One region of the Salirhabdus salicampi genome, then DNA from elsewhere that is predicted to be linked to it. Evidence: riboswitches for the same ligand, from Rfam matches in the RefSeq annotation. Region 1 holds a riboswitch; each other region holds the start of a gene.
What was found. A riboswitch is a leader RNA that binds a small molecule or an ion and turns the genes downstream of it on or off. The one in region 1 is predicted to bind cyclic di-GMP.
Positions count from the first base shown of each region.

Region 2: it holds a riboswitch for cyclic di-GMP, as region 1 does, so the genes downstream of both, NLW78_RS10490 (RHS repeat-associated core domain-containing protein) here and NLW78_RS02655 (HD domain-containing phosphohydrolase) in region 1, are expected to answer to the same signal.
Region 3: it holds a riboswitch for cyclic di-GMP, as region 1 does, so the genes downstream of both, NLW78_RS05950 (hypothetical protein) here and NLW78_RS02655 (HD domain-containing phosphohydrolase) in region 1, are expected to answer to the same signal.

Region 1 covers NZ_JANBWE010000001.1:504,099-514,923, reverse strand. The annotation lists gene NLW78_RS02710 (spore coat protein) at 1-233, opposite strand, end outside; gene NLW78_RS02705 (hypothetical protein) at 230-436, opposite strand; gene NLW78_RS02700 (spore coat protein) at 590-811, shown strand; gene NLW78_RS02695 (spore coat protein) at 808-1,167, shown strand; gene NLW78_RS02690 (zinc-dependent alcohol dehydrogenase) at 1,189-2,325, shown strand; gene NLW78_RS02685 (DUF2268 domain-containing putative Zn-dependent protease) at 2,486-3,268, opposite strand; gene NLW78_RS02680 (aspartate/glutamate racemase family protein) at 3,501-4,238, opposite strand; gene NLW78_RS02675 (WxL domain-containing protein) at 4,434-5,006, shown strand; gene NLW78_RS02670 (methionine aminopeptidase) at 5,069-5,281, shown strand; gene NLW78_RS02665 (PP2C family protein-serine/threonine phosphatase) at 5,379-6,155, opposite strand; gene NLW78_RS02660 (STAS domain-containing protein) at 6,152-6,472, opposite strand; gene NLW78_RS02655 (HD domain-containing phosphohydrolase) at 6,484-8,574, opposite strand; cyclic di-GMP riboswitch class I at 8,756-8,840, opposite strand; gene NLW78_RS02650 (DUF5317 domain-containing protein) at 8,890-9,450, opposite strand; gene NLW78_RS02645 (STAS domain-containing protein) at 9,484-9,795, opposite strand; gene NLW78_RS02640 (flagellar assembly protein A) at 9,810-10,825, opposite strand, start outside.
Region 2 covers NZ_JANBWE010000003.1:91,559-102,383, forward strand. The annotation lists gene NLW78_RS10465 (GNAT family N-acetyltransferase) at 91-606, opposite strand; gene NLW78_RS10470 (glutathione S-transferase family protein) at 614-1,549, opposite strand; gene NLW78_RS10475 (LLM class flavin-dependent oxidoreductase) at 1,779-2,828, shown strand; gene NLW78_RS10480 (NAD(P)H-dependent oxidoreductase) at 2,939-3,481, shown strand; gene NLW78_RS10485 (ABC transporter substrate-binding protein) at 3,521-4,540, opposite strand; cyclic di-GMP riboswitch class I at 5,052-5,139, shown strand; gene NLW78_RS10490 (RHS repeat-associated core domain-containing protein) at 5,185-10,825, shown strand, end outside.
Region 3 covers NZ_JANBWE010000001.1:1,122,877-1,133,701, reverse strand. The annotation lists gene NLW78_RS05960 (dynamin family protein) at 1-414, opposite strand, end outside; gene NLW78_RS05955 (GTPase) at 407-2,437, opposite strand; gene NLW78_RS05950 (hypothetical protein) at 2,460-3,425, opposite strand; cyclic di-GMP riboswitch class I at 3,526-3,614, opposite strand; gene NLW78_RS05945 (hypothetical protein) at 3,721-3,996, shown strand; gene NLW78_RS05940 (hypothetical protein) at 4,033-4,710, opposite strand; gene NLW78_RS05935 (hypothetical protein) at 6,690-7,052, opposite strand; gene NLW78_RS05930 (hypothetical protein) at 7,067-7,261, opposite strand; gene NLW78_RS05925 (SMI1/KNR4 family protein) at 8,105-8,431, opposite strand; gene NLW78_RS05920 (hypothetical protein) at 8,596-8,862, opposite strand; gene NLW78_RS05915 (DUF2750 domain-containing protein) at 9,211-9,486, opposite strand; gene NLW78_RS05910 (IS110 family RNA-guided transposase) at 9,735-10,825, opposite strand, start outside.

The DNA of each region.
Region 1 (10,825 bases):
TCACTCGGATTGTAATATCCCTTTTCCATCATATATTGGCTAATTTGTTCATGGGCGTTGATTGCATCATTTAACTGTTCACGCAACACTTTCCTTACATCTGGTGTTACAGACTCTGTTAAAGCAAAGGTGAGATTTCGAACCGCTGATTTCGAACTAATGAGAAAATCTGTAGCAATTACTTGATCAGTCATCCCAGCCATACCTGCAATTTTTTGTAACATATTTGTCAAGATGAAACACCTCCATTTTGTAAGAGTTTATTTAATTGTTCTACATGATCCTTTCCCTTGTCAGCTTCTGTTTCAAGAATTTCTTTTAATTGTTTACACCCAACAAGACCTTTCATCGTAGCTGTTTTGGTTAATGTTAAATTTTTTAATGTCAAAATTTCATGCAATTCTAGGCGTTCATGAAGAGCTAACTTGTCGACCATTTTTCTCACCCCTAATAGAAAATCAAACTTTTACATAGGTTACGTAGATACTCATTTGTTATTCAAAAATGAAACTGATACAACGATACTTAGTGTATAGGCTAACGTTACAGAGACAAAATATCAGTAGAAAAAACGTGAGGAGGTTTTTGTATGGGAAAGGAAAATTTAGCATTCCATGAAACGATGGATACACATGAATTATTAAATATGAAAACAGTGGCTTTGTTGAAATCAAAGTTTATCCAAGGGGTCGTGTTTGACCAAGATTTACGAGAGCTCTTGGAAAAAAACGTTCAAATGTCCATAAAGGATATTAAAGAGTTACAACGCCTCTACCCTTATTCGCAAAAAATCGATGAGGTGAAAACATGAAAGATTATCTAGATCCTATTAATGCTGTAGGTATGCCAGAAAAAATCGATTCTGCTATCGCACTTGATTTATTAATCACCACAAAAGAAGCCATTCGAAATTATTCTGTTGCACTAACAGAGGCAGCTAGTCCAGAAGTTAGAACAACAATTCGCAATCAAATGGAAGCTGCTATTGATTATCAAACCGAGATCATCGAATTAATGATGGAAAAAAAGTGGTTCCATCCGTATGACTTGGATGAACAGCAACTCCTTGATTTAAAATCGTCACAAACTGCAATTGATATAGCTAATCTTACATTATTTCCGGAAAACCATAATCGGAAAGGGTTATTTCCTACCCCACCTAAATAAATGGACTGAGGAGAGATAAATATGAAAGCTGTAACGTATCAAGGCGTAAAAGAAGTCGTCGTAAAAGAAGTGGAACCCCCTCACATTCAAAATCCTGATGACATTATCGTCAAATTAACGAGCACGGCTATCTGTGGTTCTGATTTACACCTTATTCATGGTATGATTCCGAACGTCCAAGAAAATTATGTTATTGGACATGAGCCAATGGGAATCGTAGAGGAAGTTGGTCCTGATGTTACGAAAGTAAAAAAAGGAGATCGTGTCGTTGTTCCGTTTAATGTAAGTTGCGGTGAGTGCTGGTTTTGTCAACATGAACTGGAAAGCCAATGTGATAATGCTAATGATAACGGAGAGATGGGTGCATACTTTGGATACTCTGGAACAACCGGTGGTTATCCAGGGGGACAAGCAGAATATATGCGCGTTCCATACGGAAATTTCACTCCTTACAAAATACCAGATGATAGTGAAGTTGATGATGATAACCTAGTATTACTTTCAGATGCTGGGACTACTGCATATTGGAGTGTTGATAATTCTGGTATGAGAGAAGGCGATACCGTTATTATCCTTGGATGCGGTCCAGTGGGGTTATTAGCACAAAAATTTGCATGGTTAAAAGGAGCGAAAAGGGTCATTGCTGTAGATTATGTTGGCTATCGGTTGCAACATGCAAAACGTACAAACAACGTGGAGATTGTCAATTTTGAGGATTATGAAAATGCTGGTGCATATTTACATGAAATGACGAAAGGTGGAGCTGATATAGTCATTGACTGTGTTGGAATGGACGGTAAAATGACTGATTTAGAATTTTTAGCTACAGGACTAAAGCTCCATGGCGGATCTATGAGTGCGTTAGTAATGGCTAGTCAAGCTGTTCGAAAAGGCGGTAATATTCAAGTAACCGGTGTGTATGCATCTCGTTATAATGCTTTTCCACTTGGTGATATATTTCAACGGAATGTCAATATTCGAACTGGACAGGCCCCTGTCATTCATTATATCCCTTTTCTACATGACCTGGTAGCTTCAGGTAAAGTGGACTTAAGCGATATCATTACACACACATTATCATTGGATGAAGCGAAGTATGGGTACGAGATTTTTGATACAAAGACAGAAGACTGTATTAAAGTCGTTCTTAAACCTTAACAGAAACCTTGCTCCAAGTAGAAGGTTTCCTACATAAAAAAGCAGGCTACTCCATGAATTTGGTAGCCTGTTTTCTTTATCTTTTAGGAAGGTACAGTTTTATTAACTTTTTACTTTTATCCGAAAGACAAGTTCGATATCGGTGGGACCATATACTTTTTTACGATTTCAGTTTTTTTGCAAATTCATCTGCGTTAATTGTAAGTAACTGTTTGCTCGTTAACTTTCTCTCCTCTTGGTATTTCTTTACTAAGTAATAACCAACACAATACCCTAACATGTTTGGATAAAATTGAAGTCCATACAAGAGAGTGTTATGTTTCGGATGTAATGTCGGCAACTGACAATTAGGACGGACCAATTTCCTCCACATTTCACTTAACTCATTCTCCGTATAATACGTAGTCCATGACGCCATATACTTTTTTCCATACCTTTCATAAACAGCCTGTTCTGCCAAGCCTTCCATAATAATTGAATCTAATAGAACGTAATCCTTTTCCTTCTTTGCATAGGCCGAAACCCGACAAACGTGATGATATTCGTGTGTAAGGAGAGCTTTAATTTCTGTTTCTGTATTTGTTTTTGATAAAAATAAAAATAATTTATCTTTAAACGCTATCCCTGATTTGCCGTTAAACTCTTTCCTTATTTTGCGATTGTTTCCGTCTGCAAGAAAAATAAATATAGGAATATTTGGTCCTCGCCAAATCTTACGTAACTTTTTCTCCTCATCCGAAACAATTTGCCATACTTGCTTTTTTTGCAATGCCTTAACAGTTTCGATACCGTTTCGATAAGGGATATACATACCATGCAATTTTAAATATTGATATATGTCGTGAGCCGTCTTACCATCAAAATAGTCTTCTAATTTTTCACAAATGTCTATTGGATCATCAAAAGATTGGAGTAACATTTCGTCGGTATTGATTACGCTCAACCCCACCACTCCCTTACAAATACCGTGGTGAGATAAAGTATGCTGAACGAATTGTGTATGTTACAAGCAAAATATAAAGTTAATTGACGATAAAAAACGGATACTTTGAAGCACCTGTTTTAAGCCATCTCAATTTGGTTTGGACCGTATGTTTCGTATGTTGCTTTACCTTATCTAAATTTCAATATTTTTTATACTAGGATTTTTGCGAATTCAATATAGCAAACGATAACTAAAGAATACCTTTCGTAAATTCCGTCCGGTATAATGAGTTATATACGTAGTTGATCATCGTTGTATAATCGAATACCGGTAATCCAGTTTCTTCCTGAACTGCCTTTGCGTAAGGTGGTAATAAACTACATTCCAACAAAAGAATTTTCATGGATGGGTTCTCGTTTTGTAACTCCAATGCAGTATGAACGACTTCTTCTTTTACCTGCTCAAAATGTAACTCACCTGTTTCTTGAATCGCAAAGTCATAAAAGTGCTTGTTGTTTTCTAAACCCTTTATAACAATTGGAAAAGATGATGAATCTATATTAATACTATTTAATAATTTGTCATCTAACGTTTTTGAGTTTGCACAAATGATGCCGATCTTTTCTTCATCACTAATCAAATGTTTCAAAAAGTGTAGTTGCAGTAAACTCGTTAAAAAAACAGGTACACCTAAGTCCTTCATCAATCGTTTTTGAAACATTGCCATATAACCACAATCAGCAGTAATCGCTTTAGCCCCATTCTTTACAAGGTTTTTACCTGCCTCCAATATAGGTTTGTAATAAGCTTCGTCTAAATTAACAATTTTAGAAACTGTTAATCCTTTTACAACTTCATATCTTACAGGAAATGAAAACGTATAGGCATTTCCGACATCACCGGGAATAAACGGGGCATAAGTATCAATCATAATGATACCGATAACTTCACCATAACTGACCTGACTTTTTTTCGCGTAGTATATCAAAAAATTCACCTACTTTTATCTACAATGTATTTTGGACTCTATATATATCCGTTTGTTACGTTTGTCTAAATTATTACCCCTTTAGCATTTTTGGTATTTTTCCAACTATTGCTTGTTTATAACTCCCCTCTATCCATATAGTTTTTTTTGTATAGGTCGATATATTAATAAATAAGCATACGAGGTGTAAACATTATGAAAAAACGATTTTATATTTTACTTATTCCTGTTGTTATCGTAATTTGTAGCTTTGGTCCCTCTATAATGGTCAATACGGAAACTTCTGATCAAACCAAAGTGCAAATTCTGCCAGGCAATTTAGATGTTGAGGTTATCTCCTCACCCAATAACTTTTCTACACATGATAACCAGTCCTATATATACGCCAATTTCGGGGAAATACTGATTACTGATGCTACAGGGAGCGGGAAAGGATGGCACTTACAAGTAGAGAGCAGTCCAGTTACGGTCCACTTTGATGATGGTACATATGAAACTATACCCAAAGATAAAGCGAAAATAGAATTATCCAATGAACAAGTAATGGTAACATCTAATGGAAGTACATTACCACAGCTATTCCAGTCGAATTTTATTCCACTGAACGATGGCCAGCCTGTAACGTTGCTTACAGCTAAGAGGGATGAGGGAATGGGAATTACTACCGTTCAATTTCCTAATGATTCATTACGTATTCAAGTTCCAGAAACAGATCGCAGTGTTGAGTATGACTTCACGCTCACATGGCATATTCAGCAAGGCCCATAACAATATGTATGTTTTTATGACCTTTGACGCAAAATATGGAAAAGCTTTTCCGAGGTGATTTGATGGGATTTATGCAATCATTATCTGCATGGAATCAGGAAAGAAAGGAAAAAAGATTATCCCAGTATGAAGAACAAGGGCTTTGTCCAGATTGTCGTGGCAAAGGATTTCATATGCTGGTCCAAACTGAAACCTTTTATTCCCCACCTTATGATTGTTATGGATGTAATGGTAGTGGTTCTTATACCGATTGGTCAGCTAATCAACTAACTTAACCATAAGAAAAAATGTTCAAGGTTTTCAATCTCAGATATTTAAAAGCCCATAAGAAAAACGAGCTTATAACAAAAGCTCGTTTTTCTTACTTTATGTTTAGTCTTCTTTCTGGACTTTAAAAACAATCAAAGTTATATCATCTTTTTGAGTGATACCTTGTGTAAACGATTCGATTTCATCTAAAACGGTATCTTTAATCTGAGATGCATCATGATTTTTCACTTCATCAAGTGTATCAATGAGTCGCATACGCTTAAACTGATTTCCCTCTTTGTCCATGGCCTCAACGATACCATCGGTATAAAAGAATACAGTGTCTTTTTTTCCTAATTGTAATTCCTCTTCTTTATATTGTTGATTTGGCAATCCACCTAACATAATACCTGAACACCGAGGCAAGTCCCTTATAAAATCATTGTGTATCCATAAGGGTAAATTATGTCCTGCATTTGCATAAGAGAGTGTGTTAGTTGTTGGATCCCAATCTGCACAAAAAACAGTAACAAAAGAGTGTAATGTTCTTAAATCAGAATATAACGCATCATTCATTGCTTCTAATGTTTCACTAGGGCTGTCAGTGCTTTCGCATGCACTTCGAAAGGCTCCTCTAGTTAATATCATTAACATAGCAGCAGGAATTCCTTTCCCCATTACATCACCAATAATAATCCGTACTTTTCCATTCTTTAAACGATAGAAGTCATAATAATCCCCACCAATTAGACGTGCAGGGATGGAAGTACCTATAAGGGTTGCACCGTCAATTGTTGGTGCGTTCGCATTGAGCAATCTTTGTTGTATATCTTGGGCATTTTTTATTTCGCGTTGTAACGTTGCTTCATCCCACAAGGAGCCATTTTGATTATTGATCATGCCCCATTCTCCCCTTGAACGACTTTCAGGAGTTGAAACAAACCAACCGTTTCAAATACTTCTTGTAATTCTTCGTTTAAGTTTTCAAATAGTAACGAAAAGCCCTCTGATTGCGATAGGTAAATGACTTCCATTATGGATCCAATGCCGGTTGAGTCCATAAACGTAATTTTTGAAAAGTCGATAACAACTTTTTCACAGTCTTCTATTTGCTTCAAACTGTCATTAAACTCGGCAATAGTTGTGATGTCTAACTCACCCATTAAGTATAGGCGAACCTCTTTTTCTTTTTTTTCAACCTCGATACTAAAAGACATAATATAACCCCTTATTGTCCAATTTGTTCGATGGATGCAGGTTCATCCAGATGTACATCCATTATCAATGTAGTTCCTTTTGAGTTCGTATGGAGCATAACTTGGTCCATATATTTTAATATTAATGTAAATCCATGTCCAAGCGACACTTTACTAGAGTATCCAGATAATAATGTCGATTTTGGTAAATCAGCTATGTTTATACCGCTTCCTTCGTCCTTTACCATAATTCTAATTTTATTATCAACAATCGAAACTTCCATTTTACCAGACATCGCATGTTTTAAAACATTTGTTGCTGCCTCTGATGTACATAGTAGCAATTGAAATTTACGTTTTTTATCTAAATTGTAATCATCAAGTAAGACGTCAAGTTGTTGACGACAAGTAACAATATCTTTTGTATCTTCAATGATTTGTTCCATTATAACATTTTCATTATTTATCGTCTCTAGTTCATGTTCTTGCAATAGTAATAGTTTACCTGAGGTAACAGAATATATCACTTCACGGTATAAACTGTGAACTCTTTTCTCTTGTTTATTTTCATATTCTAATACATATGTCACATCAAATAAGATAATATGACAACTTTGACCAGTTGGGACACAGTAGACATCATATATGTTTCCTGAGCCTTCTACAAAGTCTCGAATTCGTCGCTTTGTTTTGATCGCATTTGTTACTAGTTTTAATATTGAATTTTGTGCTGGTATACTAATTTCTTTTCCATCTTCGTCCCTAAACGTTCCATCATACGTTGCAATTAATTTAGCACCGAAATTATTTAATAAGCTAGATTGATATAACTTTTCACGGGTTTTACTTATAACCATCTCTTCTATGATTGTATCCTTAAATTCATTTTCTGATGGTAATAAAACAGATCCTCTGGAAAATTCCAACAACTCCAAAGCTTTATCCACTAGATTAGGATCAAGTTCTTTACCTTTTAATTTTTTAAATTCTTCTTTCGGATTTTTCACTTTATCATCATACATATACCGATCATATAAATTGGCTAATGCTATTATTCTAGCACCTAATGATATTTCAGTTCCTTTCAGGCCTTTAGGATAGCCTTTACCATCCCATTGTTCATGGTGTTGCATGATATGGATTGCTGCATTATCCATTCCTGAGATTTTCTGTACAATTTCCGCACCAAAATCCACATGTTTGCGATATTCATTTTCCTCTTCAATTGTAAGGGGGCCCTTTTTGATGAATATCTCCTGTTTAATATGTTGTTTCCCTATATCATGAAAAAGAGCAGCATAATGTATTTGATCAATCTCATCTTGCGATAGATTTAGTTCTTCTGCAAATTGCCGCGCGATTCGCCCAACTCTAGTTGAATGACCTGGTTGGAGTGACAATTGTTTCTCTTTCATATTCGTAAGGGTTTCAATAGAAGTTAAATATGTTTTGCGCAGTTTAATAAATAGATTAAAAGCATAACGTAATGATAAAAAGAACAAAACTACAAAAATTGTAACTATAAATGCTAATATATCATTCCCAAAATGATATGTTGTTCCCAAGAGAATCGTAAGAGCAATTGTGACTAAGTAATTCAAAAAGGCATACTGTAGGAGTTCAGCCATAACATGAATATATGGTTTTTGATGAAGTGTTGATAAAACAACGGATAACAACACTTGATTACATAAAATGTATGTTGCAATAGCAATCATCATATAAGGTATATCTGTTAACGTAAACATATTTTCGGAAGTAGGGAGAGCCGTATAAATAAAACCAGCTACAAAAATACAGATAATATATTGTGCAACATTATATAAAGATTTTATAATATCAATTTTAATAAAGTAGAGCCCAATGAGAAAAGCAATTAATTCAACAAATACCGCTTCATAAACACCTAAGAAGACTACTGCAATCATGGAGATTGCTAAAGTACCGGAGAAGAATTTACCATCGGGAAGCTCCACCATATATTTCTCAAGGAAACCAGCCACAACACCAAAAATTAAAACGGGTAATATGTAAGTGAAGTCAAAATTGATTCCACTGTATAAAAGTAGGACTAATCCCAATAATATTACTGAATATATATAAGATTTTAGTTTTAGTGGCATTTAGCATCGATCCTTTTGTTTATTACACAATTGGGGGCACAGAGACATAAGTATAATCACATTTAATTAATTAAGTGAGACTTATGGGTACCAAGGGTACTTAGCTACTGCAGAAAGACCCATAGCAATTACAGTTAGCAAAAAGAAAGCTTTTCTTTTCATAGGTATCACCACCTCAGTTTTTGGTAACTAGGCTACCATAGTCACGTGACTTTAGGCCCTTAGTTTTGCGCCCCCATTTTTCAATAGGTTTGCCTTTTTCAAAAATTCTTACAATAACATAAGTCTCTGTACCCCCAATTCTATGATAACATTTTATGAATGATTTTGAATTGGGTCTTTAGTCACTCTTTTATATATAAACCAACATAAACCAGCAGTTACAAGAAGATCACCTACACTGGCGACCATCTGCCAATATACAAATGGCTGTACAATTGGAATCACATCTGTCAAAAATGATAGATTCGTATTTTCCGTTAAAAATTGATGCTTGCGGTATCCCTCTCCCAACTCTTGTATACGGTCACCAAGTCCAATCGTTTCAATCGCTTCAATGGAAACCGGCATCCTTCCACCATTTGTCACAATCGCTAAAAAATTCAAGATCAAACCTGTAAAGAAAATTTTAAATCCTGGTAAATGGAAGTTCTTCCATACAGCATATATTAAAATAAGATATGATCCGATAATCCAAAACGAGAACGTTTGTTCAATAAACGTAACGCGGTTATAAAGCATCATTGTTCCAATTTGTATAAAAACAGATAATAAAATGATTGGCTGGTGCGTTAAATTTGTTTCTAGAAATTTTGTTATGGACCCTTTTTTAAATAGTGCTATTATGAATGCAAGAAATATATATTCATAAATCATCTATACTAAACCTTCCTTCTATACTTTTACCGATTATACAAATATATCTTTTCCTAATATCTCCGTCAATTGCAATATATCAAAGACAGCCTGTATGTCTTCGTTCACGTTTGCAATCACCACTTCAATATCTTTACTTTGTAATTTTTGGACAGTTTTCATTAGTAATCCTATGCCAGTTGAATCTACAAACTTAACATATTGAAAATCTAGTTTTACATTTTTCCCCTCTAATAATGAGGATAAAAAGGGACCTTCTACCTCTTCTGTTGAATCGATATCTAAATCCCCAAACATTTCTGCAATTATGTTGTTATTTTCTTTATGGATAACATAATCAAACACTGCAATCTCCCCCGTTAGTTAATGATGATGGTTTCTTCTTCGGTTAGTCTGGCAATCACATTTGTTTTTTCTTCAAGAAATGTGTACGTCTTTGTCCCAATAACAATCGTTGTTCCATCATGAACTTTCCTCATGTTAATTGTTTGATTTTTGGGCACCATAATCGTTGTTTTCACACCGTTTTTTACGCCTACTTCACTTAACGAAACACCTTGTAAAGCATAGATTAGCCCGCCACGAACTACTCCATCGACCGTCAACTTTCCACCACAACGAATAGTCGTTTGGAAACTTCCTTGTCCTGTTATGTTTACATCACCACTACAGTAAATTGTACTGTTTATTGCATATGGGACCGTGATGGATGAGTTTGGTTCTAATGGAATTTCACTTAATTCAAATAACTCCTCTGTCCATTGTGACAATTCAGCTAATTTCGTTGTACTTTTATATTCATTTTGCACATCTAGTGAAAAAAGAGTTTCTATCGCTTTACTATGATCTAACCAAATATCTTCCAACCTATTTTTTCCTTTATTTACTACTGTAACATATTTTTTAACAATAGATGGAAATGTTTTGAACTTTTTTTCGACTAAAAGTAACAATAAAGGACGTATTCCCCGCTTTTCAAAATCAGTTGTTTTGAATGCAGCCGTTTTCGTTAACTGATTAACTGCCTGAATAATTTGTTTTAATTGGTCATTTAACACGGCAAGAATTTGATTGACTTCTGACATTAACATCGAACTTTTCCCTGCGGAAATATTACTATTCAAGATGTTTCGTTGACCGATAATTCGATAACCTGCATTCACAGTTGCTCCATTTACATTACCAAAGAGGAAGACATCTCCCTCTGCATCTACCGTCATTTCTTCATGAATTTCACCACGAATTTCTACATCTCCAATAAAACGAATGTTACCGCTGGATAAATTTACATCACCACGATGAACGAGCTTAGGTAATATGGATATTTTTTGACGTCTTCCCTGCTTAACTAAATGAGGTCGACCGTGTTCGGTGG
Region 2 (10,825 bases), on a different contig from region 1:
TTCTCGATTTTAAAATTACGTCATGTTCATTGTCTGTGCTAGTTTGACTCCTTTTTTCTTATAATCATTACTAGAAACACAATCTAGCATTTAGTTTTGATCAAAACGATATATGTATGCTTTCACTATAATGCCATCATTAGCAGGTTCAAAATCAAATTCGGGTAATCGTTTGAAACCTAACTTCTCATATAATTGAATAGCATCCTTCATAAAATCTCCGGTATGTAAACCTATAGAGGCATAATGCCTTGCTTTTACTCGTGTCATACATTCTTTAATCAAGGCTAATGCCACGCCTTTCCCCCTTGCTTCGGGAGAGACTGCAAGCATGCGAATTTCAGGATATTCGAGTTGATTTATAAATTCGTAAGCTTCCACTTTTGCTGGGAATAAGACAACACTCCCTACCATTTCCTCATTTATCTCTGCGATGATCACGTCTACATTCGGTTGCTGATCTACATTGGAAGTCAATGTAGCTTTGAGTGCATTCCAGTGATCTTCAGGAAGCACTTTAGCATATTCACGGTAAGCATGTATTCTTTGCTTTTGGACTTGCTTTAATATACTTTGGTCAGCATCATAGATTTTTATTTCTTCCATTGTTCATCTACCTTCCTGTAAATAGGAATTTTTCTTCCTTTTTACTTAACCTTTCCCGGCCATGTGCCGTGTTCCAACCGGATAGATCAGGCCCTTTCGGTAATACTTTCAGCTGTTCTTTATGGGGTGATAACGTAATGGAAAGATGATAATGTCTTTTAATCGCATTAAAGTCAGTTGTGTCCCCAAACCCTGGAGTTTGGTATAGATCCCGTACATAGTCCCATAAATGATGGTATTCCCGGATTAAATTTCGATTCGCATAAAAGGCAGTAAAGTAGGCGATATCAAAGCGTACGAGGGTTGTGTATAACCGAACGTCCGAATCGGTTATATAGTCCCCGAATAAATAGCGTTGTTTAGAAAGACGCCCTTCTAATTGGTCTAATCTATGGAATAAAGCATCGTAAGCTTCTTCATATGCTTCTTGCGATTGAGCAAAACCACATTTATATACACCATTATTTATATCTTGAAAAATGACATCGTTCATGTGTTCAATGTCTCCACGTAAGTGTTCAGGATATAAATCCGGACTGTTTTCTTTATGATATGGTTTCCATACGGTTTCAAAGTAATTTGTCAGTTTAAAGTAATCGTTATTAACTACTTTCCTCTTTTTCAAATCAACGATGACAGGTACAGTAGGTCTGCCATCATATTGATGATCAGTATGTTTATAAATTTCACTTAAATATGTAATTCCTAAAACTGGGTCAACACCGTGTTCATCTAACGCGAATTCCCAATCCACTCGTTCAATGTTTGGCCTTATTGGACTCGTTGTGCCTAAGCTGATTACGTCCTCTAAACCTAAAATTCTCCGTACAATGACAGCGCGATGTGCCCAAGGACAAGCCGGTGACCAAATTAGTCGATAACGTTTCGGTTCCACTGGCAATTCGTTAACTTTCGACCCAAAGGGGGTTGTAAATTGATTCATTTGCCGTTTGAAAGATCCATCTTTACTAATCTCGGCAGGCTTTTTACGTATCAAGGCAATCATCCTTTCTAATAGGGAAGAAGCAAGTTTCTATAAGGTTATAATATGTAAACCTTTCCGTCAATTTGTTACGAAAAAGGTAAGATAAATTAAATTCATGGATTTATTAAACAAAAATTGCGATACTATAGTTCGAAGAATAGACGAAATAAAAATAGGGGGATTTATTGTGGAAATAGGTTTAAGTACTTTTGTTGAAACAACTCCAGACCCAAAGACAGGAAAAGTGATTAGTCACGCTCAAAGAATTCGTGAAGTTGTCGAGGAAATTGTTCTGGCTGATCAAGTAGGACTGGATGTATTTGGGGTTGGGGAGCACCATCGAAAGGATTTTGCTGCTTCGTCTCCTGCGGTCATCTTAGCGGCAGCGGCATCTCAAACAAAACAGATTCGGTTAACAAGTGCCGTCACTGTTTTATCATCTGACGATCCTGTTCGTGTATTTCAAAATTTCGCAACTGTAGATGGGCTTTCTAACGGGAGAGCCGAGATTATGGCGGGTAGAGGTTCATTTATTGAATCCTTTCCACTGTTTGGATATGATTTGCATGATTATGAAGAGTTGTTTGATGAAAAGCTAGAGTTATTACTTAAGTTACGCGATGCGGAAATGGTGTCGTGGAAAGGGAAGCATAGACCTGCTATCAATAATAGAGGGGTTTATCCACGTCCAGTTCAAGACCCATTGCCAATATGGATCGGAAGTGGAGGAAACCCACAATCTGTTGTTCGTGCTGGAACTTTAGGATTGCCTCTTGTATTAGCCATTATTGGTGGACGTCCATTACAGTTCGAACCGCTTGTTCGTTTATATAAACAAGCAGCTGCACAGGCTGGTCATGATGTATCAAAGCTTCCAATTGCATCTCACTCCCACGGTTTTGTAGGAGAAGATACTGACACAGCAGCGAACCAGTTTTTCCCTTCCACTCAGCAAGTGATGAATGAAATTGGTCGAGAAAGAGGATGGGGTCATTATGATAGAGCAGCATTTGATGCGGCGCGAAGTTTCGAAGGAGCTCTTTACGTAGGGGATGTAGAAACAGTAGCACAAAAAATTATTTATCTACGTAAAAACGTAGGTATTACACGATTTATGTTGCACTGTCCACTCGGAACAATGCCTCATGAGGATGTCATGAGGTCAATTGAATTACTCGGAAAAGAGGTTGCTCCACGGGTTCGTGAAGAAATTTCCAAGTGGGAAAGTGGTCAATAATAGTACTGCAAAATGTTCTCAACATGTATTTTGGGGGTCCGTTTTCTTTCTCAAAATAGCAGTAGTTATCACTAAGTAATATTGTGTTTAAAGGAAGTAGGAGGGAATGTATGAAAGTATTAGTTATCGTTGTACATCCATCTTTACAAGATTCAAGGCTAAATGCGGCATTAAAATCAGCTATTGATCACGAGCCAAACATTACGGTTCATGACCTATACAGTACTTATCCTCGTGAGCAAATTAATGTAAAAAAAGAGCAGCAATTATTAGAAGAGCATGATCGTATTGTCTTTCAATTTCCAAACTATTGGTATAGTTATCCCCCTCTTTTAAAGAAATGGTTTGATGAAGTGTTGGAACGTGGCTGGGCTTTTAAAGAGGGCTTTGCCCTTCGGGGTAAGGAGCTTGGGGTTGCTATAAGTTCAGCCTTTACTCCTGAAGAGTATCGATTTGATGGGCTTCACCGGTTTACAATCGAACAAATTTTAGCTCCATTTTACGCTACTTGTAACTTTATTCGAGCAAAAACAATCCCTATATTTAAAACATTTGAGGAAAGTATAGATACGACGGAAGAACTTATTGAACATGCGAATAAATATGTTCAACATTTGAAAGCGCCATATTCGTTTCACTACAATTCCTATTAAAAAAGGTTGGACTAATGATAGTCCAACCTTTTACCTTATTTATTGAAGAGAATCTTTAACTTCAGCTTCTACTTCTTCGTCAACCCAAGTCGTCCATACATCCTCTTTTTCTTCGAGGAACCAAATAACAGCATCATTAATTTGCGCATCGTTTTCTTGCATGTATGCTAATGCTTCGGCTGTTAATAAACTACTTGATTGATAATCCGTTAAAAACTGTGCTACTTCAGGGGCTCTTTCTGGTAAAGATTGTGTAGCTGCTACAACCACTTCGTTCGGTGGAAATTCACTACCGTAGCCATTATCCCATTTTTCTTGGGAGAATTGAGGTTCTTCTAATAACGTTAAGTCATATTTACCAGTAATCCAAGTCGGTTCCCAATAGTAACCAACCCATGGTTCACCTTTTTGGAATGCCGTTTCAATTGAAGCTGCTAATGCTGCAGCAGAACCAGGTTTAAAGAAATTATATTTATCATCTAACCCATAAGTACTTACTTTTTCTTCCATAATCATCGTAGCATCCCATCCGGATGGTCCACCCATAATACGTCCTTTATCTGGATTTTCAGGGTCTTGGAATAGCTCCGGGTATTTTGCAAGATCAGCAACCGTTTTCAAGTCCGGTGCAATTGGGTCTATTCCTCTTTTGTCGTCACCCTCAATGACAAATGTTGGAACATAAAATCCTTGAGCATTATCGTCGAAGTTGACGCCTAGCTCAACTACCTCTCCACTTTCGATAATTTCATCGTATAGTTCAGAAGAGTTACCAGTCCATACTTCCATATAAGCGTCTACATCACCATTTTTTAAGCCTGTTAATGTGATAGGAGTAGAACCAGTTACTGCATCTGTTTCATAACCATATCCATTTTCAACAATATATTGAGCTAAAGCGGTATGAAAACGAACACTATCCCAATCTCCATTACCGAATACAATTTCCTCTTTCTTTTGTCCGTTTGAATTGCTTTCTTCTGAACCGCAAGCTGTTAATGCAACAATTAATAACGTAAATAAAATCGTTTTGATAGTCTTTTTCGTCGTTGTTTTCATAACATCCTCCAATGTAGTAGTTTTATAGTTTCCTATTGCTTTTGCTGATGGGTAGTTAACTTCGTGTTTAGTAACATAAAGATATGTATACTGTTATACCTAACGAAGTGAACCATCAGCATACCCCCCTTACGAACTGTTACTTAAAAAATTTTATAAGATTCAAAACATAAACTCAAATTGCATTCTTATGCATTATTCCGGTTAAAACATGATGAGAGGCTATCTCGTTCGTTCAGTGATTGACATCATACAAAAGGACTCATTTATGAAGCTATTCATCTATTTACTCCTAATTTAGAGCTTTAGCGACATATTACACTCAAGATGGTAAGAAAAAATATAGAAGTTAATAAAAAATCCAATATATGTAATTTGTTAGGGAGTTTGTTCTATAAAAATGGGTGTAGGAGGAGGTTTTTAAGTATAAAAGACCATTCAATAAAAAGTAAATTATTGGTAACATCAAAGAGAACTTATAAGAATATAGATTCATAATCAATGTAAATCCATAACGAAAGGGCAAACTTAGTGAAAACTAAGGGCGCAAAGCCACGGGTCTAAGGTAGTAAATCTACTATGATGGCTGGGTTACCGAATACAAATGGACAAGCCCTTTCTGACTTGGAGGAAAGGAGAACATTTTGAAAAGATTACTTTACAAGACTTTTATTTGTTTCTTAGCTTTCTTATTAATCGCGACGAGCTTTGTACCAGGCTTAAACAAATTGAATGTTAATGCAGCAACACCGGAAATATTTTTCGGTCCTGGTCTAGATGCTTGGCTACCACAGCCTGGAGGTCCTCCCAGCGGGACAGACAACTTTTCCGCCCTTGCTTCAAGTGGGGAAAGGAGAGACCCATCACAACCACCACAAATGTGGGGAGTCGAACCAAGTGATTTACCAGAGGAATTACAATCTACTTATTTAAATGAATTTGTTCGCTTACCACAGGGGGATGTTTATTACCAAGCGGATGATTTTATTTTACCATCATACGGCTTTCCAATTACGATTCAACGATTATATCAATCGAAACACCAAAATGATAAATCTGCCTTTGGTTATGGGTGGAACTTTCCATATGCTCACTCTATTGAAATGTTTGAGGACTTCAATATATCCGAATTTCGGCCCGATGGCACAGTTGTAAACTATATATATCATCAAGAAGATGAAGAGTTAATGGTAGATGAGTACGATGGTGATGAAAGTATCTACTACCCTTTAGACGAGGGGTACTACACGACAGAAGGTAATGATGTAGCCGAATTAAAGCGTGTAAGTAAAGATGAGTATGAAGTAGAGATGCCAAATGGCACCGTCTATACATTTTACGGATATAAAGCATCATGGAGGGAAAATGCAGACCCAAAGGCTGGGAAAATAACTGCTATCCACGATCGTCAAGGGAATGAAGTATCGATTAGTTATGACCATTCAGGAAACATTACATCGATTTCGAGTGACGATGGCCGAAAATTAACCTTTCAATATGATAATGGTCTTATTACATCTATGACCAATCCACTTGGACAGCAAACAACATATACTTATGATAATGATTTATTACAAACCGTTACATATCCAGATGGTACATTGGAGACTTATACATATAAAAATGGAAAATTAGTATCTATTACCCGTTCTGGCGAAGGAACATATGAAATTAGTTATAACGGAGGACAAGTTACAAAGGTACTACACGAAGGGGATTACCTGTACCATTATTCCTATCAAGGCAATAAAATTGAAGAAACAAACGGTGAAGGAGCTAAGACGACCTACTACTACAACGAGGAGCAAATTGCGAAGAAAGTGGCTCCTAATGGTGATGTCTATCAATATCATTACGATGACCAACAACGTTTAGAAGAGGTTGTAGGACCTGATGAGACAGTTACATACGCTTATGATGCAAATCATCATATAACAAACACGGTATCATCATTAGGTGAAGAGACATCTGTAACGTATGATGATCAGTTAAATTTGCCAATAAAAACAGAAGACGAGATCGGAAATATATGGCGTAGACAATATGATGAGGCTGGGAATCTTATCGAATTAACATACCCACAAGGATCAAAGGAGTTCTTTGAATATGATGCTCGTGGTTTATTGACGAAGACGATAAATGGGGACAAGCATGAGACGAACTACGAATATGATCAATATGGTCAATTAAGCAAGATGGTTGATCCTAAAGGGAATGTTACAAAATATAAATATAATGAAGTCGGGCAATTAATTGAGTACACATTACCAAACGGAGCTGCTACTCATTATGAATATGATGAGAGAAATCGCCTTCTTAAAGTAACAGACACAAAAAGCCAGGTGATTGAGTACAAATATGACGGTCATGGTAGGTTAGTTGAGGAGAAGTTGCCGAATGGTTCCTCCACCCGTTATACCTACAATAAAAAAGGGCAAGTCGTAGAAAAACTGGCACCAAATGATGCTACTTTTGCGTACGAATATGATGCAATGGGTCAATTAACTCGAATTGAAGGTCCATCCCGTTACTACGTCCAGTACGAATATGATGACTTAGGTAGATTGGTTCATACAACTGGTAACGGAATAATGGAAGAATCCTTTGAATACGATAGTTTAAATAATGTGACAACACATACGACACCGTACGAAACGTGGTCGTACGAATATAACCAGCAAGGTTTAATTACGGAAATATACCGAGATGATACGTTATTTACAACTTATCGTTATGATAAAAATGGTTTTCCGAAAGAAGTCATAGATGTAGATGGGAATACTTTTACTTTGGAACACGACTCCGTTGGTCGCCTACTGCGGAGTGTAGAACCCAATGGAGCAGAAACGAAATATGAGTATAACGATTTCGGCAATGTCACGAAAGAAGAGAATGCCTTAGGTGATGTAACGAGATATGAATACAATGCGTTGCAGCAACTGACAAAGGTAATAGGCCCAGATGGGGAAGAGACCACATACACATATGATGCGCTTGGAAATGTATTAAGTATTATAGACCCCTTAGGATATATAACGACCTTTTCATATGATGGTTTAGGACAGCTAATATCTGAGACAGACGCAAACGGGAAAGAGACAACATATAGCTATAATGAGCTCGGACTAATGGATAGTTTTACCACACAATCTGGTCAAATCTATCAATTTCATTATGATGACATGGGAAACGTAATCAAAGTAACGAACCCATTAAACAACTCCGAGTCGTTTACCTATGATGAACGGAACAGAATTACAAGTACGACGAATGAGGCAGGTTATACAACGACTTTTGCTTACGATGATGAAAACAATAAGGTGACGATTACAAACCCATTAAAGTCAAAAGCTGTATATACATATAATCAGGAAGGTTTACCAGTTTCATTTGTAGACCCAAATGGAAACGAAACTAAGTATGTATATGATGGCTGGGGACGTTTAGTGAAGGTCGTTGATCCATTTGGAGAGGCTTATACGTATGAATATGACAGTTTAGATCAACTAACGAAAATCGTAAACCCATTAGAAGAGGTTACAACCTATGAATACAATGGGATTGGTCAAATTGAGTCAATTGTTGCACCTAATGGCGGTATAACACAATTACAATATGATCTCGTTGGAAATGTAATTGCTGAAACGAACCCGTTAGGAGAAACAACAACTTATGAATACGATGCTTATGGTAACCGTACAGCTGTCATTGATGCGCAAGGAGATAAGACATCGTATCAATATGATGCCCTTCAACGCTTAATAAAAGTTACAGATGCGTTAGGACAATCTATATCTTATTCATACGATGCAGTAGGAAATACAACCAAAATTATAGATCGGGAAGGTTATGTAACGAAACTGGCTTATGACGATGAATATAACTTGAAAGCTGTAACAGATAAGGCGGGAGAAGTGTGGAAGTATGATTATGATCGTTATGACCAACTAACATCTATAACAAACCCACACGAAAATAAAATTCAGTTCTCTTATAATCAATTAGGGGACATTACATCTGTTACAAATGAAAATGGTGCAACAACAACTTATTCTTATGATAAAGTAGGACAGCTGATCAAAACGATAGATCCTCTTCAATATACAGAGGCTTACGAATATGACCCTGCGGGGAATCTGGTTCGTTACGTCGATCAAGAGGGCAATGCGCATCGATATGTATATGATGCTGTGCATAGGCTGATTAAGGAAGAAGACCCTAATGGGTACGCAACTACATATACTTATGATGCAGTAGGAAATATAACGACAATAACGGATGCAGAAGGGAATCAAACGAAATTCACCTACGATAAGTTAGGGAACGTAGAAACGATCATTGACGCATTGGGTGAAATGATCACTTACAACTATGATGCTATGGGCCAACCCACAAATATGATAGATGCGAATGGAAATGAAACGAAGTGGGAATATGATGAAGTCGGTCAGCTAGTAAAAGAAATAAGTGCACGGGGAAGTGTACATCAATATATTTATGATTCCATTGGAAATTTGAAAAAGGAAATAGATCCTATAGGAAATGAGATTACGTACACGTATAACAAACGACAAGAGCTTACGAATATAGACCTAGGAAATGAACAGTTATCCTATTCATATGATCCAAATGGAAATATGGTTAGAGCAGCTAGTCCTGCTGTAACCGAAACGTACAAATATGACGCTTTAAGCCGGATTACATCTATTCAAGAATCTAAGTTTAACAAGTCTGTACAACTTGAATATGATGCAGTTGGGAATCAAACGAAATTAATTGATCCAGAAGACCGAGTTTTTCTCTATCAATATAACAATCGTAATGAAGTTACGTCGTTCACTGATCCTGATGAGAATGAGACAACCTTTACGTATAATGGACTCGGAGATCCTTTATCTATCGTTAGACCAAATGGTGTTACATCAACATATGAATATGATGCAAACGGACAGCTCGAATTACTTCGTCATAAAGGAGAAAAGTACGAATCTTCCTACCAATATACGTATGATAAAGTAGGAAATCGTCTCTCAATTCTAGAAGAAGATGGTGCAACAACTACTTTTGCTTATGATGATGTCTACCGCCTAAAAGAAGCTATATATCCGAAAGGAAAAAATGAATCTATACGTAATGCGTCTTATACACCACCTAATGAGAAGAAGAAAGATACTTCAAAACAATCGGACCCAACTAACAAACAGGAAGGAGAAATATTGGATCAATCAAATGAAGATTCCAATGAAGAAGACACGTTAGAGGAACCAGTTCAAGATCAGGAAATTGATGACGAAGATGAAGTAATTTCTACTGAAGTAGATGAAACGTCCACTGTAAACGGTGAAGATAATGTTGAATCAACGATTGATGAAGAGTCCTACTCAGACGAAGAAGGTCAAGAGATAGATCAAATTGAGGGCGCTTTATCTGAGCCAACATTAGAGGCAGCAAATGAATCGAATGAGAATGATGTAGAGGAACCGAAGCAAGGATTGGTATCGAAGACATTAGAAGGGGTTAAAATCTTCTTCAAGAGTGTTGGGAACTTCTTTCAAAATATGTGGAAAAATGTATTTCAATTTTTTACTATAACTGTATCAGCCGAAAACAAGGGGCCAAAAGCTCATAACGGGAAAAATAAAAATCAATCAAACCAATCTAATAAAGAGGACAGTGAACAAAAGCAAAAGAAACAAGGGAAAGAACAGGATGTAAATGAAGAAGATAAAAGGAAGAATCAAGGGAAAGAGAATAAACCGAAACAAAACCGAGAAACGACGAAGTGGAACAAGTTTTATACAGAGGACTCCAGCTATGAATCACCTGATTATGTGAAGAAGCCGATTGAGCGTGTCACCTATCAGTACGATGCAGTTGGGAACCGTATCCAGCAAAATGCAGATGGGGACTTTACACAATATCATTACAATGAAGATAACCAACTAGTTCAAGTAAATGACCATAATTATTATTATGATCAGAATGGTAATCTCATAGAAAAAGCGTCTGAAACAGGTACGATAAAATATGAATATACAACAGACAATCGCTTACAAGGTGTTTATTATGCTGATGGGTCACAAGTAGAGTATGAGTACGATGCGTTACGCCGTAAAGTTTCACGTCATGAAACAGAGTATGACATTAACAAACTATCGAATGGTATAGGCCAAGGTCCTATTAACGCCATCGATCGAGGTCAAGGGAAAAAGAATGGTTTGAAAAAGCGATATGAAAGTGCTACATTCCATGAGTCTACTCACTATTTATATAATGGAAGTACAT
Region 3 (10,825 bases), 620 kb from region 1:
ACTAATACAATTCTCAAAAAACTTTTGGTTATTATTATTATTTTGTAATTCGGAATAGATTACATCTGGATTATCCTCAATTATATTATTATCCATAGTAATTTTTCCGTATTCTTTAGGACTATATTTAATTTCTATAATTGTACCTGTTGCCTCTGCAATATCTGTTGGAGAAACATTACTTCCAGAAAATGCGTTTAAAAGTGTTGATTTTCCAGCCTTAACTTCTCCCATTATAACAACCCTTAATGATGAATCCATGTTTTCTATTAACTTATTCATTTTATCAGCTTCATCCCTTAGAAAATTTTCATCTATTTCAAAAGGCGCTTTTAAGTTATTTTTTATTTTATATCTTAAAGGAGATTGATCCATTGACTCTTTAGCTTTTATTATATTTTGAACTTTATCCATTTTTACACCTCAATTTGCCTATTTTTTGCTTGTCATTAACTAATATCGTTTTTATGTCCGGATAAACAAGTGGCTTCTCAAAAGCTTCATATAAATTACTCAAGGACTTTTCTATTTCAATACTTGATTCAAAAGAACCATGTAGGTTGATAAAAGAATTGTTAAGATCTTTTAATACGTTGTCTTTAGCTTTTTCTTTTTTTAAATCTAGATCCTCTAGGATTGAATTTTTCACATCCTTTACATGTGTATTTATTGCTTTATTTAAGTCCCTTTTTAATCCACCGCTTTTAAACAATTTTGCTATTCCTTTATTAATCCCTAGAGCACTTGTAAGACCTGCAAGTAATAAACCAATTGGTCCAAAGATTAACCCACCAATTGCAGCAAAGCCTGCACCCGACACAAAACTCAGATCATCAGTTTCTAAAGTTGTTGAATTAAGTTTGTACGACAGGTTGCTTTGAGAAACTTTATCAATATCTTCAAACATTTTATTTAGTGAGTCTGTATCAATATATTGATATTCTGTAAAGACTACTTCATAAACTAATTGTTTCATCAAGCTTTCAATTTCGTTGATCCAATATTTATGAAAATTTTCTAATTCGGGTTGTAATTCTTCAAGACAGAAGAGGTAATTTTTTATATAATTTTCTCTTTCATGGTCAGTCTCCAACTCAAATAATACTTGAGCATGATTATTTATACGAATTTCAGTATTTTGAAGAAAAGTATCTATTATATCTTTCAGGTTGTTTTTATAACTTTTCCTAACTGTATTATATTTGGAAAGAATAGACTCTTTTCTATCATTATATTTTTGTTGTTCATCTCTCAATCTATTTAAATATAACTTTAATGGAAAAGAATTATCTGTCGCGTTATGTAAAATTTGTTTAATCCCTACTTCTCTACTTTGAAGTTGGATTTTTTGTGCATTTTCATAGAAATTTGCATTTATAGCTTGAATTAGTTTTTCGATACCACTCTCTTTTTTCTGTTGTCCATCATTATTAGTAATACTATCCAAAGCCTGCTTCGCGGATATACATATAAAGTTTTTAAAATGTTTCCCAAATACATTATTTGCTTCAGTTAAAACCTTGTTTTCTGCTTCTTTTCCACCGTTTCTTCTTACTAAATCAATTCGGTTTAAAACTGTAATTATATTATCCGTCTTTCCACCGATTTTTTTTAATGATTTTTCTAGTTCATCAATCATATCTTTGGACTTCTTTGCAGCCAACTTAGTTGCATCAAGTATCCAGATAACTCCGTCTGCTTTATGGTAGTATTTTTGTACACTTACAATTGTCTCTCCAGAAAGGTTTTCTTGAACAAGACCCGGAGTATCAACAACCATAAACTTTTGGGATAAATAGTTAGTCTTTATTGGCCATCTTACTTCAACTACATTTGATTGGTATAAAAACTCTTTTTTAAGATATTCTTCCGTTTCTTTAATCGCTTCTTTTGTCTTTAATTCAGGCAAGACTTTTTTTAACTCGGCTTTAACTGTCCTTCTACTCAGTTTTGTTTTTTGCTCTTCCTCATCTATAAAATGCTTGGTCTCCTCAATAGACTTGTAATCTGTTTCTCCATTTTCATAGACAATTAAACAATTCCCATCATTTAGAGTGGCATCGTACACGTCAACTTTCCAAGTTTTTGGTCTTACATCCATATCAGCTACATTCTGTTCAAGTAATGCATTGATTAAAGTGGATTTTCCATAATTACCCATACCAACGATAAATAATTCGAATTTCTTATCTAATCCTTCTGTTAGTTCTTTTATTTTAAAACTAAGAGCTGTTAAATCTTGCAGCATAGGGTGTACTAGTTTCGCACTTTCATGGTTGACTTGCGAATTTATTTTCTTAATTGTATTATTTATTTCTTCCTGTAAGGCATGAAAATGATTCCTCATTCTATACTTTAGTAACTGTCTATTTTTTATAGATATTAAATTTTTTATATGTTTGTTAGAGGTGTTCATTTGATTTTTATGCTTAACCATTATTAATTCCTTTCAATTTATCTTAGATAACTAGTGAAATGATCACAACTATGCCTAACCCTATTATTATCTTATTTTGAAAATCTAATTTTTCCTCTAAGCTTTCTCTTAATTTATTTGTGTTATTTTGGAGCAATTCAATATCTTTTTTCATTGCACCTATTTCCGACTTATAATTATTGACGTTTCTTCTCAACTCAACTTTTGTGTTATTTAACTCTCTATTTACTTCTTGTAAGCTCTCATGTTTTTGATCAAGCTCTTCTACTTTTTTGCTGTATTTTTGATAAATCACATTAAGTTTTTCATTAACAGTATCTACAATTTTATCGGATAACGAATCATAGAGATCATTCACATTCGAGTATATTTTTTTTCTAGCTTCATTTAATTCGATTATCAATTTATCAATATGGTCATTAGTTTCTATGACTTTTGGTAATTGAACTTCATACTGTTTATATAATTCATCAAATTTTTTTAAAACTTCTTCCTCTATCACCTTATTACTAACTTCCCCTATTATGGATTTAGTGTTATTAAATAATTCGACTTTTGTATCTTGTATTTTTTTAATTAATTTTTGTAATTCATTAGAATTTTTGTCCATCAGAGGGAGTTGCTTTTCATATTCATTTTTAATTGATTCTAATTTTGTGAATACAGTGTCTTCTATTGTTCTATTACTCACTTCTAAGATAAGCTTTGAGATGTTTTGATATAAATCTTGTTTTGTTTCTAACATTTGATCAGATACAATTTTAATCTTCTCAGTTGAATTTTCAAGCTTGGGAATATATGTTTCATACTTCTTATATATTTCGTCTAACGGTGTTGATACAATTGATGCCATAACATTTCTGGTAATTTCTTGACTTAAATGTTCAACGATTTTTTGGAATTCAATATATAGGTTCTCTTCAGTTTCATCAAATACATCATTAACATTAGTACTTTGGTTACTGTCTGTTTTTGTTTTCTGTGACATATATTTTCACTCCTTAATATTTAAGCTCACTTTTTTAACTGTTTAAATCCATAATAAAAGTCCCCAACATAAAAATGTTAGGGACTACCTCTTTAAAGAAATGTGCAACCTGGCAGTCGTAGTTACGTATGCAACCTTAGACCCATGGCTTTGCGTCCTTATTTTTCAATAAGTTTGCCCTAAACAATATTTTTATTATATGGTTAAATATAACTAATGTACTATAAATTTACCAAATTTTAATACATTAAACAATAGTTTAATGATTTTTTAACCTTGAAAGGGACGGAGGACAATGGCAATAACTGTTTTTATAGTTTATGGAGGCGCTCTTCTTATCTATGCTTTACGTGCATTACTAATTAAAGATAAAGTAAAAGGAAAAGATAGTTTCGGATCAATGAACATTTACTTAACCTTTAAACGAATTGGAAGGTTAATCTTATATGGAATTGGCTTAATGTATCTATTTCTCTTCATATCACAACCAGGTGCTATCATTCCATTCTTAGCCTTTATTGGTATTATTTTTTATATTGTAAGGACTATTCGTAGAAATATGATTAGTTAATGATGAACTCATAACCAAGTTAATGTAAACGGTATATTAATAGTGGATATCTACCGCTACTGCATATGTGTTTGGATATGTATCTTTAAGTTTCTGTATATCCTTTTTCCATAGTTCTTTTTCATTTTTCTGATCTCCGAGTATCGTGTGATAAGGATCATCAATCCACATGCCATCAGGGGTAATAAAAGATAACGGATTTAACCCATCTGGTAAATCCTGAAATTCTATCGTATTATTTTCTAACGTGTTTTCCAGTTCAATATCTTCCTTTCCTGTGAGTAATCCATCCCATCGGCCACCAATCACCCACCAATCCCATCTTTCATGAAGGTCAAGTTTGTCCATATACCAACCAATACCGTTGCACACTGAGCAATCCAAATCAGGTGTATATCGTTTGGGGTGACTCTTGTACGTGATATTATATATATCATCCCACTTTTGTCGAAATTGCTCCCATTCTAAGCTGTTAAAATGACCTGTAATACGTGCTTGTTTACGTAATTCTTTATGCTTGTCCCCAAGCCAGCCGATAGCATCTTTAGCAATTTTATGTGCTTTTCGTCTTGCTTCTTTCCCTACACACTCACATTCTCGTTCCCAAGATATTTCATTTGGATATTTATTTGCCTCATAAGTAGAAAGTAAAGATTTAAGCTTATATTCACTCAGTTGCTCCTTATCGATTAATACTATAACTAGTTCATGCATAAAATCATCGCTCCTTTTCAGTACCATAAATTGCATTAAAAAATCTATCGTCAAATTACCCTTTCCTTACATAAGCGGCTATAAGTGTCTTTTCACACCTTCATCACTATTACTGTCGCTACCCTGAATTTCAGGTTCATGGCGTACTCGCTATAAAAAAGAGATATAAAAGTAAAAAAAAGTTGATTTCTGATAGAGACAATATTAGACATTTTCGAAAAGGGCATACTTATCCCAATTCAATTGTCTAATACTGTCCACAGGTTATCGAAAATCAACTCTTTTATATTATGTGAACAATCTTAATTTATTTAAAATCCGATTTAAATAATAAATTGCGAATTCCTGGGAAATGTTCTAGGTAAATTCTAGTCATTTCATCTGTATTATAAGCTCAATTAGATAAAACAGAGGCTGTTCCATAAAAACTGTCCTTTACTGACTCGTATTGTAGGTCGTACCTTAATCTGATTGTAAAAAGGCTTTATATATAAAAAGGCTCTCTATTGGTTTGGAGGGCCTCTCTTTTCTATTGATAATCTTTATCATTATAATTATTATCAGCATAGAATAACCTAATTACTATTCTTCCATCCCACGGTTCAAATTTCACAAGTTGATTAGTGGTATTTATGTAAAAATAATGAATACCTTCCCTATTCCCCTTAGAAATCTCTATGATAAACTCTACAGTTTATTCTTGTATGCAGTATAAGGGCCATGGATAACTTCTTTAACTTCCGATACTCGTGTAAATTCATATTGCGTTAAATTACATTACTTTTTACATAAATACGTTACTAATTCTTAAGAAATTATGTATCAAGGGAACGACCTTGTTGAACTATTAAATATTATTAGAGTTCAATTTTTCTATTAATTTCTTTTATTTAACTAAAGATCTTTAGTCTTGTAAATTGTCGCAATTTCACTTCTCTATAGCTACTTCAAGTAAAGAACCCGATTGAGTGATTGAGTAAAACACTTAAAGAAATTTATTTAATCTGTATAATATTATTGTGAAAATATTATTATCAATAGTCTTCGCAAGGGTTCCGGACCCTCTCCACCTTCTGCCAGTATTAGGTGTGACAGCGTTTAAATCTTTAATTAAAGATCTAGCTCTTCCTTTGATTAGAAGTCTTCACTATGTACCCTTTTGATTTAATTACATTTTCCACATAGGCAATAATTCACTCATCCGATCACGTTTATTTTCAAATATAAAGTCCAATGCTTCTTTATGATTCCATATATTTGTTTTGCTATATGTTGCAACTTTTTTAGAATATTACATTAAAATTCTATTAATCGGTATACCTCATTCGTAATATCAAAATAGTTTTCATTAATATGCGTTAATTCTATTTCCTTTACAGCTTCCTTTCATACAAATCGTGATCAGTCCAATTAAGTGTATTGTTCGGTAAATAATAATATCCCTCGATATTAATAGCTTCATCTACTCATTTATTAAATATCTATAGGGATTAGTCAGAAACTACGTTTGCCGAAATGGTCAACCTTACTCATCTTTTATTGTTTGTTTTACAACCAAAAATGAGAAGTAATCTTTATGCTAATCACTTTTTTAACTTAAGTAAGCATTGTCCGTACATCACTCGCTATTGTAAAAAAACTTAAATTATATCCTTCAGGTGTTTAGTGAATTAAAAACACCCACTATGGAATAGAGTCTCTATAACACAGTGGGTATTTAAATTTAAGTAGAGTATCCCTTATAGGTAAGATATGTAACCCCAAAACCTATTCATTTCACTAGTGATGGTATCATTTACCAAAGTTGTTGATATTATGAGCATAATATAATTTCCCTTCGTGCCTGTTCTACACCTTTTGCACACCAAAGAACGCTAAGAATTTCCATGCGTCAAAACCCATTTCGTTTCCCTCATATATACCTATTATAAAATATATAAGTCACTAATATAGAAAGAAACATGGGAATTTTTATACCCTCAACGTAAGTCTTCTTTCGGTACCAGTAAGGTTTCATTGTGGTAATCCGAATACACTTTTGCTATATCTAAGTCATAACGACTATCAAAGTCCCAGTCTTCAATTACTACTGTGTCTCCTTTTAGTAGGACGACAAATCTTCCTTCATCTATATACTTCGTAAGTAAAAGTTGTTGGATGTGAAAATCCTTATCTAATGCGTCTTGAGCAAAATCATAATGTGTTCTTTCTGATATAGCCCCGAGTGTTTCCTCTTTTACCTTAATAGTATCGCCGTTTTTAGGAATTGAATTTGAATAGATACCTATACCAAATAGAATTAAAATTCCGACAATAACAACACCTAAAAAGTTTTTATTCATCTCCCCACCCCACATTAAAATTCCGGAAAAGAAGGTCTAACGAATTCGTTGTAAACCAAGTCATCTTGCACTGTTACATGATTTCCCGTCCAATTTACTAAGATAATCTCGTTATAACAGTATTCATGTATTAAATAGTAGCCTGTTAGCTCCACATCCTTTAGACTAATTCGTTCACCAAATCGAACAAATTCTCCATCCTCTTTCATAATAGGTATTCCCACCACACCTACCTTATAGGTAAGATATAAACCCCTAAAGATGTTGATTTTATGAGTAATGGTAACATTTACCACAATCATTATCAATTGTTTTTTGACATTATTGATCAAAGATTAACTCTTATATAGTGCAATTATCTCTTTTTACTTTAATTTTCTCCGTTCTTCAACTTTCCGTCGATCCCTACGGTGTATTGCGGGTTCTAAGTATTTATCGATGTGGACGAAAATGGCCCCAATATTTACCGTGTATATGCCGTAACTTAATGAGCATTGCATAATTGAAATTGAAATTATTAACTAAAATTTTAAAATAATAGAAATAACAAGGATAAAAACATGTGATGTTATAAATCAAATGCATAACTATCTATTCAAAGAAGTGAAAAGAAGTATTAAACCAACATAAATATTTTTAATAAAGGCGTACATTCAGAAATTTCCTTTCTTATCCATTATTACCTATACCTATGTACGATTGAAAGGAAATATTAGCTGTATGAACCGAAGACAAACGGAATCTTTACAAAACAATCTTTATCATTTCGAAAGGGGTTTAGTTTTATAATTTGTTGACAATAATAAATAAAGTTATGTTCCCTCCACACGCTGAACATTATCGTTTCAATACTTCTTCTTCAAGCATCGCACCCCATTAGCTCAATAAGCAACAGCAGTTTTTGCGTTAAATTTTTGCATTTTTAAACAATGAAACTAGGTTTTCTGCTAATTGAGATTTTGTGAAATCATCGTGATATATACGATATACTCCTGGCTCATCAGAGTTCAGTCTGATAAATATGGGGTCTCCACTTCCGTGAGAGCAACTGGCTATATAACGTATCCGTCTTTTAATGCTGATGTTCCAGGTTCGTATTCGATATTTTCTTCAATTAAATCGTCCACACTCCCCCACATCATATGAGAAACACCATCATAATCCTCAATTGGCTCATCTTCTTGAATTCCAAACTCTGCACCAATTAAAGGAACTGTTGTATAAAGTTCGATGTACCATTTGGGTAATTTTACATTCAATTTTCTTTCTAATCTCTCTATATCACTTTCGCTTGCTGTTTTACCAACAAAGTTTGGATATTGCAATTTAATTATTTCAACTAAGCGATTGGCTTCGAAGATAGTTTCGTTATTTGTCACTATTTAAGACCTCCCAAGCTCTATTTTTTTCTGTTGATCTAATTATTGTTTATTCAACTATTCTGCCCTTTAGTTCAAGAAAAAATGGATCGCAGCGGCAATCCTCTTTTTTCACCATAAGCCTACAATTTCACCCAAGGATATGTATAGCACGTTGCCTAAATTCAACTTTTATACAGATGTTTCCCTCTCAATGATTCTGCCAAATCTTCTGGTATGTCAGCTAATATATCTATTTGTTGTAACTGACTCTCTTCAACCTTGTGGTTTGGCATCGCAATAGACGTAACAGGTATTTTTAGCTCATTATCATTCTTTAATTTTAAAAACTCTCCAATTTTAATATCAGAATCTTTTTTAATTACTTCTCCTGCTAAAATAAACCCTCTACCTGTAATCTTAAAAACATCTTTGATTTCAACCTCAAACAATTTTTCCCCCATCCCCTATTCGTTGTGCTAAATTACTAATATTTTAATCTTACCTTTTATTGAACTAATTGCTACAAAAACTTCAACAAAGAAAGCATTAACCCTTCTTTGGTTAACGCCCCCGGTAGTGGAAGATTAAATCACTTCCAATTTTCAATTTTCTTTATGTTACACACAGCAACTTTATTTTCATTTATATAAACTGAATAAAAGTGTTTATATTATCAATAGAATATAAATAACCTATATATATTTCATCTTTTTCGTCAGCGATATCTCTATCACTTCCAAGGTTATTTCTGGAATAGGCATATGCATTCCCCTTTTAACTGTAATCCCCTGTTTACTTTAATAATTTTCAAGTTCGTTTTCTAAATCCGATAGAAGTACGTCAATATTTAACACAACAGTATTATCGTCATTTGGAAAAATGGAAGGCTTTATTCCATCCTTACTCATTCCAGATAGCCAATCATTTATAAACTCGGTTAAATCAATCACTTCTGGTTTATATCCTTCCCATTCATTCTTTGCACAACTTGCTGCAAATTCTTTTTTAGGGAAGAAAGGTATAAGTTGATTACCTTCCAAGTCAAGAGCTGTTGCCCATCCACCGTTATACAATCCCCACACTTCTTAACGTAGAGTTTACGTTTATTTTAACACTGATTCTTATTCAACTATCCTGCTTTGTTAGTAAAATTACTTCATCGAACAAAGGCTTTAACCTTTCTTGTATTAAACCAGCTAATAGGAGTCAATAATTTTCTATAAAAAATTATATTTCTCCATGTTATACTATTCTAGGACATGCCAAATAACCCTCCAAATACATTTTGGAAGGTTTTTCATTTCTTGTATTTTACTGTGGATTAAGCTAAATCTAGGAATGTCTCTTTGCGTTTCAAAAGTATATAAATCCAATGAACAAGCTTATTAGTACAAGCAATCATAGCTACTTTAAATGGCTTACCTTCTGCTCTTTTGCGATCATAAAACTCTCTTAGCTTTTTATTACGAGAACTACGAATGCCACAGAGTGCTGCCATATACAAGGCATGACGCAATCGACTTGATCCTCTCTTGCTTATCCGATTAATCGATGCTGTAAACTTACCAGACGAATGAACACTCGGATCAATACCAGAGAAGGCAACAAGTTTTTTAGGGTGATTAAACCGTTCGATCTCTCCGATTTCGGAAATTATCGTTGCAGCGATTTTTCCTCCTACTCCAGGGATCGATTGGATAATCTTATATTCTTCTATTTCTTCTGCCAGGGCATCTATTTGGTCATCTAGTTTTGAAAGATGCTCTTGGTACTGAAGAAGCATCTGAATATACATTTGAAGGCTAATCAAATGGCTCTGGTATAATATGTTGTTAAATGGATTACGATGAGCTGCTTCGACCAACTTATGGGCTCTATCCTTTGCCCAATGCTCTGACCTAGTTACACATTCACTTGCAATTTTATCAGTAAGTCGTTTTTCCCCAGCCTTCAAAACATCTTTCGATGTACTAAATGCCAATAACGTGTTTAGTGAAACCTTTGAATATAAATCTCCAAAAACCCCTCTATACTTAGGAAATACCTGATCTAAAATGGCTTGGAATTGTAGTTTGGTTTGTACATAAATACCTGTTACTGTTTCGTGCTGTCTTGAGAGATTTCGTAAGTTTAGAAGTTTAATACCTCTTTGTTTATATGGCTCCAATTCTTCTTTATAGTAAAGCTCACATAAGTTATAAGCATCTATCGCATCGGTTTTCACTTTACGTAAACTAGATTTTTTTGCTTGATAAGAGAGTAACGGATTGACCATAATGTAGAGATAATCATTCTCCTCCAAGAACTGAACAATTGATGTGTGATAATGTCCCGTTGATTCGAATATCACTGTTGGTTTAACCCCAGTTTCATCCTCCACTTCTATCAAAAAAACAAGTAATCTTTCTAAAC